DNA from 2 places in the Streptomyces sp. NPDC059816 genome. Region 2 is predicted to be linked to the other one. Evidence: riboswitches for the same ligand, from Rfam matches in the RefSeq annotation. Region 2 holds a riboswitch; the other holds the start of a gene.

Region 1 (8,070 bases), on a different contig from region 2:
CGTCCACCCGATGTGACCGGCCCGGCCGCGACCCCTCGGTCCGGCCGCGCCACCACCCCGCGGGCCGTGCGCCCGCCCACCCTCATCCGTCACAGGAGTCCACCATGCTGACCCGATTCGCCATCGCCCCCAGTGGCTTCAAGGAGTCCCTGTCCGCCGAGTCCGCCGCCGAGGCCATCGCCGAGGGCGTGCGCAGGGTCGTCCCCGACGCCGAGATCGACCTGATACCGCTGGTCGACGGCGGCGAGGGCACCGCCCAGGCGCTCGCCGCGGCGTCCGGCGGCCGACTGGTCCCGCTGCGCGCCACCGGGCCCACCGGGGAACGGATCGGCACCCACTTCGCGCTGCTCGGCGACAGCGAGGGCACCGCCGTGGTGGAGATGGCCGCCGTCGCCGGACTCTCCCTCGTCCCCCGCGACCTGCGGAACCCGGGCGCGACCACCACCTACGGCGTCGGCGAGTTGATCCGGGCAGCCCTCGACACCGGGTCCCGTCGCATCCTCGTCGGCTGCGGCGACTCGGGCACCTCGGACGGCGGCGCCGGCGCCCTCCAGGCCCTCGGCGCCCGGCTCCTCGACGCGGACGGCCGGGAACTCCCGTACGGCGGCAGCGCCCTGACCCGGCTGGACCGCATCGACACCAGCGGACTCGACCCGCGCCTCGCCGAGGTGGAGATGCGCGTCGCCTGCAACCCCTACAACGTGCTGTGCGGGGAGCGCGGGGTGGCGCGGGTCTTCGGGCCGCAGAAGGGCGCCACCCCCGAGCAGGTCGAACACCTGGCCGCCGCCCTGGAGCACTGGGCCGCCGTCCTCACCCGTGACCTCAAGGTGCGCACCGACCTGTGCCACGGCGTCGGCACCGGGGCCTCCGGCGGATTGGGCGCCGGACTCGCCGCGCTCGGCGCCCGGTTGCTGCCCCGCTTCGACGTGCTGCTGGACCGCCTCGGGCTGGACGAACGACTGGCCCGGGCCGATCTGGTGGTCACCGCCGAGGGCGCCCTGGACCACCAGACCCCGCGCGGCAAGGTGCCCGCCGAGGTCGCCCGGCGGGCCAAGCTGCACGGCCGCCCGGTGCTCGCCCTGGCCGGCACCCTCGGTGAGGGCGCCCACCAGGTGCGCTCCATCGGGGTGGACGCCTACGGGTCGATCCTGCCCGCGCCGGTCTCCCTGACCGAAGCACTGGGCCGCGGCGGCGAGTTCCTGACCGACGCGACCGAGCGCGCGCTACGGATGATCCAGCTCGGCACCCGGATGACCGAACACCCGCGTCAGGCGGCGGTGGTGGGGTCCGGCACGCAGCGGCCGTCCTCGGTGCGGTAGCGCCAGCGCGCACCGTCGGTGACCAACTCCCGTACGGCCCGCACGAACCGCTCCACGTGCTCGTCGGGGGTGCCCGCCCCGAAGCTGACCCGGACGGCGTTCAGCGAACGCTCTCCGGGTGCGGCCTCCGGGGCGCCGCACTCCCCCGGGTCCTGCGGGTCGGTGCCGAGCAGGGTGCGCACCAACGGGTGGGCGCAGAACAGTCCGTCGCGCACCCCGATGCCGTACTCGGCGGACAGCGCGGCGGCGAAGTGGGAACTGTTCCACCCGTCCACCACGAACGAGATCACCCCGACCCGGGGCGCGTCGTCCCCGAACAGGGACAGCACCCGTACCGCGGGCACCTCGGCGAGCCCGGCGCGCACCAGGTCGATCAACCGCTCCTCACGCGCGACCAGTCGGTCGAAGCCCGCCTCGGTGAGCGCCTTGCAGGCGGAGGCGATGGCGTAGGCGCCGATCACGTTGGGCGAGCCGGCCTCGTGCCGGGCCGCACTGTCGTGCCACTCGACGTCCACTCCCCCGTCGGCGCGCCGTGACACCTTCCGCGAGGCGCCGCCGCCGGCCAGGTACGGCTCGGCCACCCGCAGCCAGTCGGCGCGCCCGGCGAGCACGCCGGCGCCGAAGGGCGCGTACAGCTTGTGCCCGGAGAAGGCGATCCAGTCGACGTCGAGGTCGGCGACGTCCACCGGGTGGTGCGGTGCGAGCTGGGCCGCGTCGAGGACGATCCGGGCGCCGTGGGCGTGTGCGGCGGCGGCGAGTTCGCGCACCGGCCACAGCTCGCCCGTGACGTTGGACGCGCCGGTCACGCACACCAGGGCGGGGCCGTACGGGTCGCGGTCGGCGAGGGCCCGCTCCAGCGTGTCGACGGCCTCGCCGGGGGTGCGGGGCGCGTCGAGGTAGGTGACCCGGGCGTCGCGCCAGGGCAGCAGGGACGCGTGGTGCTCGGTCTCGAAGACGAAGACCTCGCAGTCGGCGGGCAGGGCGGCGGCCAGCAGGTTGAGGGAGTCGGTGGTGGAGCGGGTGAAGACCACGTCGTCGCCGTCCCGGCAGCCGAGGAACTCGGCGACGGTGCGGCGGGCGTTCTCGAAGAGGTCGGTGGAGAGCTGGGAGAGGTAGCCGGCACCGCGGTGGACGCTGCCGTAGTAGGGCGCGTAGGCGGCCACGTCGTCCCAGACCCGCTGGAGCGCGGGGGCACTCGCGGCGTAGTCGAGCGCGGCGTAGTCGACCTCCCCGCCGGTGACCAGGGGGACGGTGACGTCACGGCCGAGGACGGGCAGCGGGCTCTCGGTGAGGGACCCGACGGCGCCCGGAACACAGGCGGGGTCGGCGTGAGTGGTCGTGGTGGCGCGTGCGGACATGACGAACTCCCGGATGAGGCAGATGCGGTGGACCACGCATGAGCACCGCGGAAGGCGCGGCAGGGCACGGCTCGGCACCGGTGCGACACCCGGAGGCGACGACGGGGACCGGCCGGAGGCACGGCGTGGGTGAAGGAAAGGAACACACCGGACAGGGCGTGCGCGGAGGTGGGGCGCTGCGCCCTATCGCATTCGCTTGCTCACGAGACCGCTCCCTCGACGACCAGGACCCCTGGAGACGCGAGGGGTCCGCGCTTGCCGTAGACCTCGCTGCCTACGACCTGGTCTTCACCCGGGGCACCCCGCCACGGACGGAGGGTTGCCGGACAGCAGGCCGGGGCCGATGCGCTGTCACTCATGACCTGCGAAGAATCATGCCAGACGACCGGCGGAACGCACCAGCCCGTTCCGCATCCCGGACGCCACGGAACGCGACCGGCCGTCCCGCGGTGAGCGGAGCGGCCGGAAAGCTCAGGAAGGAACGGGTCAGGCGTTGCTGGCGGCCACCCAGCGGTCCAGGGCCCGGTGGGCCGCGCCCGAGTCGATCGACTCGGCGGCCCGTGCCATCCCCGCGCGCAGCTGGTCGGCCAACGGGGCGTCGCCCGGCGCCAGCGCCACCAGCGCCGCCGCGGAGTTCAGCAGGACCGCGTCCCGGACCGGACCGGTCTCCCCGGCCAGCAGCCGGCGGGCGACATCGGCGTTGTAGGAGGAGTCGGCGCCGCGCAGCGCCTCCACCGGGACGAGGTCGATGCCGACGTCACGGGGGTCGAAGGGCTGCTCGGCGACGGCTCCGCCGCGCACCACCCACACCCGGGAGGTGGCGGTGGTGGTGAGTTCGTCCAGGCCGTCGTCCCCGCGGAACACCAGGGCGGACGAGCCCCGCTCGGCGAGCACCCCGGCGACCACCGGAGCCATCCGCGCGTCCGCGACCCCGGTGGCCTGCGCCGCGACCCGGGCCGGGTTGGTGAGCGGGCCGAGGAAGTTGAAGACGGTGCGGATGCCGAGTTCCTTGCGGGCTGCGCCCACGTGCCGCAGCGCGGGGTGGAACTTCACCGCGAAGCAGAAGGTGATGCCGGCCTCCTCGGCGACCTCGGCCACCCGCTGCGGCGTCAGCTCCAGATTGACGCCCAGCTTCTCCAGCACGTCGGAGGCACCGCTCGCGGAGGACGCGGCGCGGTTGCCGTGCTTGACGACCTTCGCGCCGGTCCCGGCGACGACGATCGCGGACATGGTGGAGATGTTGACGGTGTGCGCCCCGTCCCCGCCGGTGCCGACGATGTCGACGCTCGGCCCGGGCACCTCGATGGTCCGGGCGTGCTCGTACATGGCGCGGACCAGGCCGGTGATCTCCTCGACCGTCTCGCCCTTGGCCCGCAGGGCGACGGCGAAGCCCGCGATCTGCGCGTCGGTGGCCTCCCCGCGCATGATCCGGTCCATCGCCCAGGCCGTGGCGTCGGCTCCCTGGTCCTCGCCCGACAGCAGCGCGTTCAGGACCTGCGGCCAGGAACGGACCGCCGTGGTGTCGCCTCCAGCGGGGGTCACAGCGCTCATGGGTCGCTCCTGGGTTGCGGGCCGTACGGGATCGGGCCCGTACGGCGGACGGTGGCGGACGCGCTGCCGCGCCCGTGGACGGGACCGGCCTGACCGGCGCCCTTCGCGCTCCACCCTATCCAGCTCCGGGGAGCGCGAAGAGCCCCGTCCGGGCAGTGGACGGGGCTCTTCGGGTGGCGACCGCCGGGACCCCCGCGCGGGGTCCCGACCGGGGGATCAGTGGTGGCCGTGGCCGTCCGTGATCTCCTTGTACTCCTCGGCGGTGGGCTTGGCGATCTGGCCCTGGTCGCCGTAGTAGCCCTTCGAGAGACGGGCACGCGCCTTCTGGAGGCGGGACACCTTGCGCTCGACGCCGTTCTCGTCGACCAGCGGGCCGATCTCCACCGGCTGGTACTGCTCGTGCTGGGTGAGCGTGTGCAGCGCCTCCTGGTTGAGCGGCTCGTGGATCTCGATGAACTCGCCGTGCGGCAGGCGCTTGATGATGCCGGACTCGCGTCCGTGCAGCACCTTGTCCCGGTCCCGGCGCTGGAGGCCGAGGCAGATCCGCTTGGTGATGATGAAGGCGAGGACCGGGGCCACGAAGAACCCGATGCGCACGAACCAGGTGATCGCGTTGATCGACAGGTGGAAGTGCGTGGCGACGAGGTCGTTGCCACCGCCGATCAGCATGACCACGTACCAGGTGATCCAGGCGACACCCACACCCGTACGGGTCGGGGCGTTGCGCGGACGGTCCAGCAAGTGGTGCTCGCGCTTGTCCCCGGTGATCCAGGACTCGATGAACGGGTACACCGCGATCGAGACCAGCACCAACGGGAAGACGATCATCAGCGGGATGAACACGCCCAGCACGAGGGTGTGTCCGGCGAAGTTGATCTCCCAGCCAGGCATCACCCGGATCAGGCCCTCGGAGAAGCCCATGTACCAGTCGGGCTGTGCGCCGGTGGACACCATGTCCGGCCGGTAGGGGCCGATCGACCAGATGGGGTTCAGGGTGACCATCGCGGAGATGACCGCGATGACGCCGAAGACCAGGAAGAAGAAGCCTCCCGCCTTGGCCATGTAGACCGGCATCAGCGGCATGCCGACGACGTTCTTCTGGGTGCGGCCGGGGCCGGGGAACTGGGTGTGCTTGTGGTACACGACGAGGATCAGGTGGGCCACGATCAGACCCGCCATGATGCCCGGGATCAACAGGACGTGGGCCGAGTAGAAGCGCGCCACGAAGTCGTGCCCGGGGAACTCCCCGCCGAACAGGAAGAACGCGAGGTACGTGCCGACGATGGGCACGGACAGGACCGCGCCCTGCATGAAGCGGACACCGGTGCCGGACAGCAGGTCGTCCGGGAGCGAGTAGCCGGTGAAGCCGGCGAACATCCCGAGGACGAACAGCGAGAAGCCGAAGACCCAGTTGACCTCACGCGGCTTGCGGAACGCACCCGTGAAGAACACGCGCATCATGTGCGCGAACATGCCGGCCAGGAAGATCAGCGCGGCCCAGTGGTGGATCTGCCGGATCAGCAGACCACCGCGGACCTCGAACGAGATCTTCATGGTCGAGTTGAACGCCTCGGAGACCAGCTGGCCCTGGAGCGGCACGTACGGGCCGTGGTACTCCACCTCGTTCATCGACGGGTGGAAGAACAGCGTCAGGTAGACACCCGTGACGATGATGATGACGAAGGCGTAGAGGCAGACCTCCCCCAGCATGAAGGACCAGTGGTCCGGGAAGATCTTGCGCATGTTGGCCTTGGCCAGGGAGTAGATCCCCAGCCGGCCGTCCGCCCAGTCGGCGACCCGCTCACCCGCGGGCGCTTTGTCCCGTCGGGTGGTCTCGCGGTCGTTGGTCGTCGTGGTACTCATCCGCGCTCCCAGAAGGCCGGACCGACAGGCTCGTCGAAGTCGCCGAGCGCCTCAAGGTAACCCTCCGAGTTCACGCCGATCCGCAGCTGCGGAAGCGCGTGGCCGGCCGGGCCGAAGATGACCCGAGCACCGTCGGAGAGGTCGAAGGTGGACTGGTGGCACGGGCAGAGCGCGTGGTGCGTCTGCTGCTCGTACAGGCTGATCGGGCAACCGACGTGGGTGCAGACCTTGGAGTAGGCGACGATCCCGTCGTGGGACCAGGCCAGCTCCTGCTTGTCCTTGATGTCACCGGGCTGGAGCCGGACGATCATCACGGCGGCCTTGGTGATCTCGGTGAGGAAGCCGTGGTCGTGCTCTTCGAGGCCCTCGGGCTTGACGAACGTCAGCGAACCGACGATGACGTCCTCGGGACGCAGCGGCTCGTTGGTGTTCATGTTGACGAGGAGCTTGCCCTTGGCCCACAAGGTGTGCCGCAGCTTGGTGCCGGGCGCGGGGCCGAGGCCGCCGAGCAGGACGACACCCGAGAGCGGGAACAGCGCCAGGGCACCGAACATCGTGTTGCGGATCAGCTTGCGGCGACCGAGCGCGGATTCCTCCGCCCCCTGTCGGAAGTCCGCCATCACCTTCGCCTTGACCTCCGGCGAGGCGGCGATGGGGTGACGCTCGTCGACGTGCTCCACGTCGGACATCAAGGTGCGGGCCCAGTGGACCGCGCCCGCGCCGATCAGGAACAGCGAGACGCCGAGGGTCCACCCGAGGGTGAAGTTCAGCGCGTTGATGTGCCCGATCGGCCAGATGTAGATCGACTTGTCGACCGGGATCATCACGTAGGCGACGATGAACGCGACCGTGCCGAGCATCGACAGCACGAACATCAGGGCGACGGTGCGCTCGGACCGCTTGGCGGCCCGCTCGTCGATGTCCTGGATGCGGTGCTCGTGCGGGGGCAGACCCGGGTCCGCGAACGGATTCTCCGTGTCGGCCAGGGCTACGGCGCCGTGGGCGTGGTCCTGCGCTGCGGGCAGGTTCTCTTCTGGAATGTCTTGGCTACTCATGACTTCTTGGCCTTTGCGGTCCGAGCGGCGACCCAGATGGCAGTGACGATCAGCGCGCCGAGACCGAAGATCCAGGCGAACAGACCCTCACTGACCGGCCCGAGGCCGCCGAGGTTCAGACCACCGTTGTGGACGGTCTTGTCACCGTTGACCGCGTTGACGTACGCGATGATGTCCCGCTTGTCCTTCTCCGGCATCGTCGTGTCGGGGAAGGAGGGCATGTTCTGCGGACCCGTCTGCATCGCCTCGTAGAGGTGCTTCGGGCTGACGCCGTCCAGGCCGGGCGCGTACTTGCCCTTGGTCAGGGCACCGCCCTGGCCGGTGAAGTTGTGGCACTGCGCGCAGTTGTTGCGGAACAGCTCGCCACCGTTGGCGATGTCCGCGCCCTCGGGGCTGTACTGCTTCTTGGTCGGGATGCTGGGACCGGCACCCATCGCGCCGATGTAGGCCGCGAGCTGGTCGATCTCGGCCTGCGTGTAGACCTTCTTCTTCTTCGGGGCCTGGGCACCCTGGGCCATCATGGGCATCCGGCCGGTACCGACCTGGAAGTCGACGGCGGCTGCGCCGACGCCCACCAGCGGCGGGCCGTCGGAACTGCCCTGACCGCCGGTGCCGTGGCAGCTCGCGCAGCCGACGGCGTACAGCTTCTTGCCCTCTTCGATGGCGAGGGACTGGGCGGTCTCGGCCTGCGCCTTGTCCGCCGGCGCGAACACGGCGTACAGCCCCCCGGTGGCCGCCAGCGCGAGGAGTAGGACGACGACAGCCGCCAGCGGGTGGCGTCGTCGTGCGGAGAGCTTTTTCACGGATTACCCCGGTGTCAGGATCTTCTGCGTCGATGCTTCGGGTGGTCGGGATGCGGCCCCGGCGGGGCGCCGCCCGATTACTTGATCAAGTAGATCGTGGCGAAGAGGCCGATCCACACGA
Region 2 (8,070 bases):
CACCGGCACCCTCAGCGCACCGCCCCCGCACCCGGGCGTCGACGCGGTGCGCACCGAACTCCCCGGCGTGCTCGCGGCGGCGGGCGACTGGCCGGGCACCTGGACCGAGGACAAGGGCCGTGCCGTGGCGGTCCACACCCGTCGCGCCGACGACCCGCAGGGCGCGTTCGACGCACTGCGCGGACCGCTCGGCGCACTGGCCGCCCGGCACGGGCTGATCGTGGAACCCGGCCGGCTGGTACTGGAGTTGCGCCCGCCGGGCGTGGACAAGGGCGTCGCGCTCACCGAGTACGTCCGGGAGACCGGGGCCCGCGCGGTCCTCTACGCGGGTGACGACCTGGGCGACCTGCCCGCGTTCGCCGCGGTGGCCGCCCTGCGGAAGGAGGGCGTGCCCGGTCTGCTGGTGTGCAGCGGCAGTACGGAGGTCACCGAACTCGCCGAGCGCGCCGACCTGGTGGTCGACGGCCCGGCGGGTGTCGTCGCGCTGCTGGACGCCCTCGCGCAGGCGATCCGTACCGACCGCGAGGGCCAGGGCTGACGTCAGATCAGCGAGGGGAACGCGTCTGGTCGGCGCCGAGGTTCGGCGGGGTCGGGATGCGCGTGCCGAAGAAGTCGCGGCGGGTGCCGTCCCCGGTCACGCTCCCGGCGCCCAGCGCGGGGGAGCCGGGCCGCAGCCGTACGTCCCCGGGCCGGGCGGGGTCGGCGGCGCGCAGCAGCGGGTCGGCGTTGACGGCCGAGGGGTCGCGCGGCTGGGCGGTGCGCCAGTACAGGTTGTTGCGGTAGGTGCTGAGGGTGTCCCGGATCGGTGAGCCGCCGTTCGCCGCGCCGACGAAGACGTTGTCCTCGAAGGTGACGCCGGTCTGTCCGTTGTTGGAGATCAGCGCGGTGTCGGGGCGGTCGGTGACGACGGTGTTGCGGTAGACGCGGGTGTCGGTGGTGGAGCCGCAGACCACGGAGATCACCGCGTAAGGGGAGGTGGTGTTGCGGTCGTTGATGCTGATGTTGTCGTGGACGCGGTTGCCGGAGCTGGTCTTGGTGCGGTCGTTGCACACCAGCAGGAAGCCGCCCTCGTTGTCGTGGCTGTAGTTGTAGCGGTAGACGTTGCGGTTGTTGCCGCCGTCGATGTCGTAGGCCATGGAGTCCCGGGTGCCGTGCCCGCCGGTGACCTCGTTGTACTGGTAGAGCACGTCGTCGGAGTCCCAGGCCCAGATGCCCGCGTTGTAGCCGCCGGAACGTTCGTTGAAGCCGTTGACGTAGTTGTGCTCGACCAGTGCGCCGCGGGTCTTCTGGACGACGATCCCGTCACCGCCCGCGTCGTACACCTGGTTGCGGACGAAGGTGACGTCCGTGGACAGCCAGTTGGCGCCCTGGACGTCGCGGCCCCAGGTGGACGAGGTGCCGATGCCGGTGCGGTCCGAGGTGCGGACGGTGGAGTCCTCGACGCGGATGCCGTCGAACCGGGTGGGCCGCTCGGTGCCCTGGACGGCGAAGAGGATGCCGCCGGAGGGGTCGGGGTCCTTGTGGTCGGAGCCGTTGACGTCGCGCACGTCGACCCCGTCCACCACGAAGTGTTCGGCGACCCCGTAGTCGGTGAGTTGGACGTAGACGCCGGCCCGGCGTTCGGTGGTGGTGGGCGCCCCGGTGTTGGACACCTCCAGGTTCCGCAGTTCCCACTGTTCGGTGTTGACGAGCCAGACGGCGGCCCGGGCACCGTTCGCCTCGATCCGGGGCTTCGTCCCGGTGCCGTACGCGTCGACGCGGACCGGTTTGCCGGGTGCGCCGGCGCCCTGCGGCTTGAGCACGCCGGTGCAGGAGGCGCCCCGCCGGAGCAGCAGCCGGTCGCCCGGCCGGTACACGTGCGCGCTGGCGCGTTCCAGGGAGCCCCAGGCGCGGGCGGCCCGGGTCCCGGAGTGCGCGTCGTCGCCGCGCGCGCAGTCCAGGTAGTAGGTGGTGCCTCGTCCGGGGGCCGCCGAAGCGTTCCCGGGCAGGCCGGCGAGGACGACTCCCGCCACGGTCAGGAGGGTGGTGCGCCGAAGTGACATGGCGGTGACGTTAGGTGCGCGGACGGTGGCACTCCCATGGACAAACACGGCCGGTCCTTGGACAAACCGGGTCGGCCGCCCCGTTCCCCCAGGGGCTCCGAGCGCCTCCGCTCAGTCGTCGAGGGCGTCAGGCGCGTCAGGCGCGTCAGGCGCGTCAGATGTGTCAGATGTGTCAGATGTGTCGGGGGCGTCGAGTGCGCGGAGTTGGTCGAGGAACCAGCGGGCCGGCGGGAGCGCGGTGGCCGCCGCGGCGAGGTGCTTGGTGCGTTCGGCGCGTTCGCCGTCGGGCGTGACGAGGGCGGTGTGCAGGGCGTCGGCAGTGGCGGTGACGTCGTACGGGTTGACGGTGAGGGCGTGGGCGCCGAGTTCCTCGAAGGCGCCGGCCTCCCGGGACAGCACCAGGACGCACCCCCGGTCGGACACCACGGGCACCTCCTTCGCGACCAGGTTCATCCCGTCCCGCACCGGGTTGACGAGCGCCACGTCCGCGAGCCGGTAGGCGGCGAGCGAGCGGGCGAAGTCGTCCTCCACGTGCAGCAGCACCGGGGTCCAACCCTCCGTGCCGTACGTGGAGTTGATCTCCTCGGCGACCCGGGCCACCTCGGCGGTGTAGTCCCGGTAGACGGCGAGGTCCTGCCGGGACGGGTAGGCGAAGGCGAGGTGCACCACCCGGCCGCGCCAGTCGGGGTGGCGCTCCAGGAGGTCGCGGTAGGCGAGCAGCCCGCGCACGATGTTCTTGGACAGTTCGGTGCGGTCGACCCGGACGATCGTGCGCCGCGGGGAGCCGTCCGGCCCGGTGCCGATCTGCTCGCGCAGGGTGCGCAGCCGTTCGTCCACGTCCGCCCGGTGGGAGCGTTCGCGCAGGAAGTCGGCGTCCGCACCGAGGCCGTGCACCCCGGTCCTGGTGGTGCCGGTGCCGCCCAGGACCTCCCGGCAGCAGGCGGTGAACGCGTCCGCCCAGCGGTGGGTGAGGAACGCGGCCCGGTCGGCGCCCAGGATGCCCCGGAGCAGCTGCTCCGCCACGTCGTCGGGGAGCAGCCGGAAGTAGTCGACGGGTGCCCAGGGGGTGTGCGAGAAGTGGCCGATCCGCAGGTCCGGCCGGAGCTCCCGGAGCAGTCCGGGCACCAGTGCGAGGTGGTAGTCCTGGACGAGGACCGCGGCGCCCTCGGCGGCCTCGTCGGCGAGCGCCCGGGCGAAGGCCGCGTTGTACGCCTCGTAGGACGCCCAGCGGGCCCGGAACTCCGCGTCGAAGACGGGCTCCAGCGGGGTCTGGTACAGCATGTGGTGGACGAACCACAGCACGGAGTTGGCGATGCCGTTGTAGGCGTCGGCGTACACGTCCGCCGGGATGTCCAGCATGCGTACGCGCTGTCCGCCGGTGTCCGCGGGATCGAGGGCGCCACCGGTGCGGCGGACCGCCTCGCGGTCGCCGTCGCCGAGGGCGGCGCACACCCAGACCGCGTCCGCGTCGGGGCCGATCGCGGAGAGCCCGGACACCAGTCCGCCCCCGCCGCGGCGGGCGTTCAGCGTGCCGTCGTCCGCCACCGCGTACGAGACGGGACCGCGGTTCGACGCCACGAGGACCGTGGCACCCGCGGCGCCCGTGGTGCTCGTGGTGCGCTGCCCACCCTGAGAGAAACCCATACGGCGATACCTCGCCCACCCGGTGAACCCTCAAACGTGGCCCCGGGCACGCCCTGCGCAGCCCCTGGCCCGTTGTCGCCGGTCGTCCGTCTCTCGTCCGACGGCCGTCCGCCGGTCGTATACGACGACCCCTCCGCTCACACCCCGGTTACGTGCAGTCGCCGTCCGGAGGCGGACTTGCTGCGCACCGTCGCGACCAGCAGTCCGCCGACCGCGCCCAGGGACACCACCAGCCCGCCGTACAGGTACGGCGAGAACCCGTCACGCACGGGGCGGGTCGTCCGGCGTTCCAGCGCGGGCGCGGGGGTGGCGTCCGCGCGGGGCGGTCCCACCGGATACGCGACCGGAGCCGACGTCACGGTGAGCGCCGATGCCGCGAGAACCCCTGCCGTCCACACAGCCAACCGCCGGACGCCACCACACGACCCCTTACCCACCCCGTGTGAGGAAAACATAAAAATACGGAGGAATGTGCGCATGAGCTGACAATCTAGGCAGTCGGTGGGGGCGCTCCGGGGCGCCACGCGGGACCGCGCCGCCCCCGTGCGCCGTTCACCGCAGCCGATTACGCCACTCGCCCGCTACCGCCGCACCCGCCCGTTACCGCCGCACCCGGCGAGCGCCCCGCCTGCCTACCCGGTCACGCCACGCGCCGCGCCGCGTACTCCGCCACCGAGGCCATCGGCGGACGCTCCTCCGTGTCGACGGCGTACGTGCGCGGCTCGAAGCCCCGCGGACCCCGCTCGAACTGCGTCAGCTCGGGCCGCATCAGGTGCCCCCGCGCCAACCGCAGCTGCGCCGTCCGGTAGACCGCCGCCGCCATCCGCCCCAGCGCCTGCCCGTCCTGGTGCCGGTGGCGCCGCACCCCCACGTCCACCTGCGCCAACGCATCGAGCCCCACCGTGTGCAGCGCGTCCACCAGCAACCCCAGCTCCACCCCGTACCCCACCGGGAACGGCAGCTGCTCCAGCAGCGAGCGGCGGGCCGCGTACTCGCCGCCCAGCGGTTGCACGAATCCGGCCAGCCGGGGCCAGTGCATGTTCAGCACCGGGCGGGCCAGCAGCTCGGTGACCCGGCCGCCCTGCCCGCCCCCGGCGACGGCGGTGCCGAGCGGCCGGTCGTACATCGCCTTCACGAACTGCACGTCCGGTTCGGTGAGCAGCGGCCCGACGATCCCGGTGACGAAGTCCGCGGAGAACTCGCGCAGGTCCGCGTCCACGAAACACACCACGTCACCGCGGGTCACCAGCAGCGACCGCCACAGCACCTCGCCCTTGCCGGGCAGCGCGGGCAGGCTCGGCAGGATCGCGTCCCGGTGCTCCACCCGCGCCCCGGCCGCCGCCGCGACCTCCGCCGTCCGGTCCGTGGAGCCCGAGTCGACCACCACCAGCTCGTCGACCAGCGGCACCGGCCCCGTCATCAGTTCCTCGCGGATCACGGACACGATTCGGCCGACCGTCGCCTGTTCGTCCAGCGCGGGCAGCACCACACTGACCGTGGTGCCCGAGGCCCGCTTAGCCGCGGTGAGCTGGTGCGGCGAACGGTCTGCCACGGACCAAGAACGCCTGCTCAGCCAGTCCTCGACTTCTTCCAGCACGGTCTACGGCTCCCTACTGTGATCCATCTCGCGGTGCGGACGACTATCTCAACTGTCCTGGCCTTCGGTTACAGTCTTGAACAACGCGGATGACCGTCGCATGTCGGGGGCCGTCTCGCTGACAACCACATACCGCTCATCCAGAGGGGCAGAGGGATACGGCCCGTTGAAGCCCCGGCAACCCTCCAGTCGGTTCTCGTGACCGTCCGCCGAAGATCGTCGGCGACATCACCCGCGAGGCTCCCGACTCGGGAAGGTGCCAATTCCGTCTCGTGGCGAAGCGCGCCACGGGGAAGATGAGGAGAAAGGGCCTCCCCTCCATGGCTGTTCAGACCGCTGCTTCCACCGCCGCTGCTCCCGACGTCGCCGACCCGGCCGTCGATCTCGGTCCCGCCGCAGCGCTCTCCTGTCGCGAGTGCGGCGAACGTTTCGCACTCGGCCCGATCTTCGCCTGCGAGCTGTGTTTCGGCCCCCTCGAAGTGGCCTACGACCTCCCGCTCGGTGACCCCGAGGCCCTGCGCAAGCAGATCGAGTCCGGTCCCGAGAACATCTGGCGCTACGCCCCGCTGCTGCCCGTCCCCGCCGACGTCGCCGAGAAGCCGAACCTGAACCCCGGCTGGACCAAGCTCGTCAAGGCCGACAACCTCGCCCGCGAACTGGGCGTGACCGGCGGCCTCTACGTCAAGGACGACTCCGGCAACCCGACGCACTCCTTCAAGGACCGCGTCGTCGCCCAGGCCCTGGAAGCCGCGCGCGCCTTCGGCTTCACCACCCTCTCCTGCTCCTCCACCGGCAACCTCGCCGGCGCCGTCGGCGCCGCCGCGGCCCGCGCCGGCCTGCGCTCCTGCGTGTTCATCCCGCACGACCTGGAGCAGGCGAAGGTCGTGACGGCGGCCGTCTACGGGGGCGAGCTCGTCGCGATCGAGGGCACCTACGACGACGTGAACCGTTTCTGCTCCGAGCTGATCGGTGACCCGCTCGGCGAGGGCTGGGGCTTCGTCAACGTCAACCTCCGCCCGTACTACGGCGAGGGCTCCAAGACGCTGGCGTACGAGATCTGCGAGCAGTTCGGCTGGGAGATCCCGGACCAGTGGGTCATCCCCATCGCCTCCGGCTCGCAGCTCACGAAGATCGACAAGGGGCTCCAGGAGCTGATCAAGCTCGGGCTCGTCGCCGACAAGCCGTACAAGATCTTCGGTGCCCAGGCGACCGGCTGCTCCCCGGTCTCCGCCGCCTTCAAGGCCGGTCACGACGTGGTCCGCCCGCAGAAGCCGGACACCATCGCCAAGTCGCTGGCCATCGGCAACCCGGCGGACGGCCCGTACGTGCTCGACATCGCCCGCCGCACCGGTGGCGCCGTGGACGACGTGGACGACGCGGCCGTGGTCGACGCGATCTCGCTGCTCGCCCGGACCGAGGGCATCTTCGCGGAGACCGCGGGCGGGGTCACCGTCGGCGTCACCAAGAAGCTCATCGAGGCCGGTCTGCTCGACCCCTCGCTGTCGACCGTCGTCCTCAACACCGGCGACGGGCTCAAGACCCTCGACGCGGTGGCGGACCGGGCCCGACCGACCGCGACGATCCGGCCGGACCTCGACGCGTTCCGCGACGCCGGCCTCGCCACCGGCTGACACCAGCCTGCCGCGCCCGCGGGGTGGGTCCGCCCGCCCCGCCGGGCCCGTACGTGATCCCCGTACGTGATCCCCGTACGTGATTGCCGTACGTCCCTGTACCGTCTCGCCGGAAACGACCGGAAAGGCCGCCCCATGAGCGTCAACGTCCGTATCCCGACCATTCTGCGCACCTACACCGGCGGCAAGGCCGAGGTGCCCGCCGAGGGGGCCACCCTCGCCGAGGTGATCGCCGACCTGGAGAAGAACCACGCCGGCATCGCGGGGCGCGTCCTGGACGACCAGGGCAAGCTGCGCCGGTTCGTGAACGTGTACGTCAACGACGACGACGTCCGCTTCGAGCAGGGCCTCGGCACCGCCACGCCCGACGGCGCCGGTGTGTCGATCATCCCCGCGGTCGCCGGCGGTTAATCCTGCACTCCGGGCCGCCGCCCCGCGGGCCCGGCGCTCCTGACGCTGCGTCACCGTGATGACCCCCTCCGCAAGAGAAGCGGAGGGGGTCATTCCATAGGATTGAACGCGATAGGGTTGGGGAAATGGCTCGCGCGCTTGTCCTTCACACATATGACTTCTCGGCCGCGCGGCGACAAGAAGTAGCCAAAGAGCATTACCGAATTAGCCCCTTTGTGGCATTTGCTGGGCCCGACTTGCCCTGAATTCCAGTCAATTATCTGGACATCTCCGATGCGTCGCGCCCGGATTTCTCGTCCAGTTGACCTGTTGCAGACGGCAGTTGGACAGATACATTCAGCGGCGGTCGACGCGTTCCGGCGCACACCCCCAACCGTTGGGGGGTGGAGGTATGACCCGGGTCCGCGAAGTGCGGTCCTGTGCAAGGGCCAGTAATAGGGGAGTTAGGCATGGCTCAGGGCACCGTCAAGTGGTTCAACGCGGAGAAGGGCTACGGCTTCATCGCGGTCGACGGTGGTGCGGATGTTTTCGTCCACTACAGCGCGATTCAAATGGACGGGTACCGCACCCTTGAAGAGGGCCAGCGGGTCGAGTTCGAGATCTCGCAGGGTCAGAAGGGGCCGCAGGCGGATATGGTCCGCGTGGCCGTCTGAGCCGCGCGTCGACTGGCTGCGACGTTACGGAGGGTCCGCACCCGGCAGGGGTGCGGACCCTCCGCATTGCCCGTGCGGGTGCGCTGGCGCCG

Evidence for each region. Region 2 has a riboswitch for S-adenosylmethionine ahead of thrC (threonine synthase). Riboswitches for the same ligand answer to the same signal wherever they lie in the genome.
Region 1: another riboswitch for S-adenosylmethionine. It lies ahead of ACFV88_RS04040 (aminotransferase class V-fold PLP-dependent enzyme); the one in region 2 lies ahead of thrC (threonine synthase).

What each region holds. Positions count from the first base shown of each region.
Region 1 is NZ_JBHWIQ010000002.1:317,862-325,931, forward strand. Features, by position in the region: gene ACFV88_RS04035 (glycerate kinase) at 105-1,319, shown strand; gene ACFV88_RS04040 (aminotransferase class V-fold PLP-dependent enzyme) at 1,268-2,677, opposite strand; SAM riboswitch class IV at 2,924-3,040, opposite strand; gene trpD (anthranilate phosphoribosyltransferase) at 3,164-4,228, opposite strand; gene ACFV88_RS04050 (cytochrome bc complex cytochrome b subunit) at 4,445-6,091, opposite strand; gene ACFV88_RS04055 (Rieske 2Fe-2S domain-containing protein) at 6,088-7,146, opposite strand; gene ACFV88_RS04060 (c-type cytochrome) at 7,143-7,949, opposite strand; gene ACFV88_RS04065 (heme-copper oxidase subunit III) at 8,027-8,070, opposite strand, start outside.
Region 2 is NZ_JBHWIQ010000008.1:102,172-110,241, reverse strand. Features, by position in the region: gene otsB (trehalose-phosphatase) at 1-538, shown strand, start outside; gene ACFV88_RS13245 (right-handed parallel beta-helix repeat-containing protein) at 546-2,042, opposite strand; gene ACFV88_RS13240 (trehalose-6-phosphate synthase) at 2,154-3,686, opposite strand; gene ACFV88_RS13235 (hypothetical protein) at 3,824-4,045, opposite strand; gene ACFV88_RS13230 (glucosyl-3-phosphoglycerate synthase) at 4,327-5,283, opposite strand; SAM riboswitch class I at 5,417-5,586, shown strand; gene thrC (threonine synthase) at 5,604-6,914, shown strand; gene ACFV88_RS13220 (MoaD/ThiS family protein) at 7,050-7,325, shown strand; gene ACFV88_RS13215 (cold-shock protein) at 7,775-7,978, shown strand.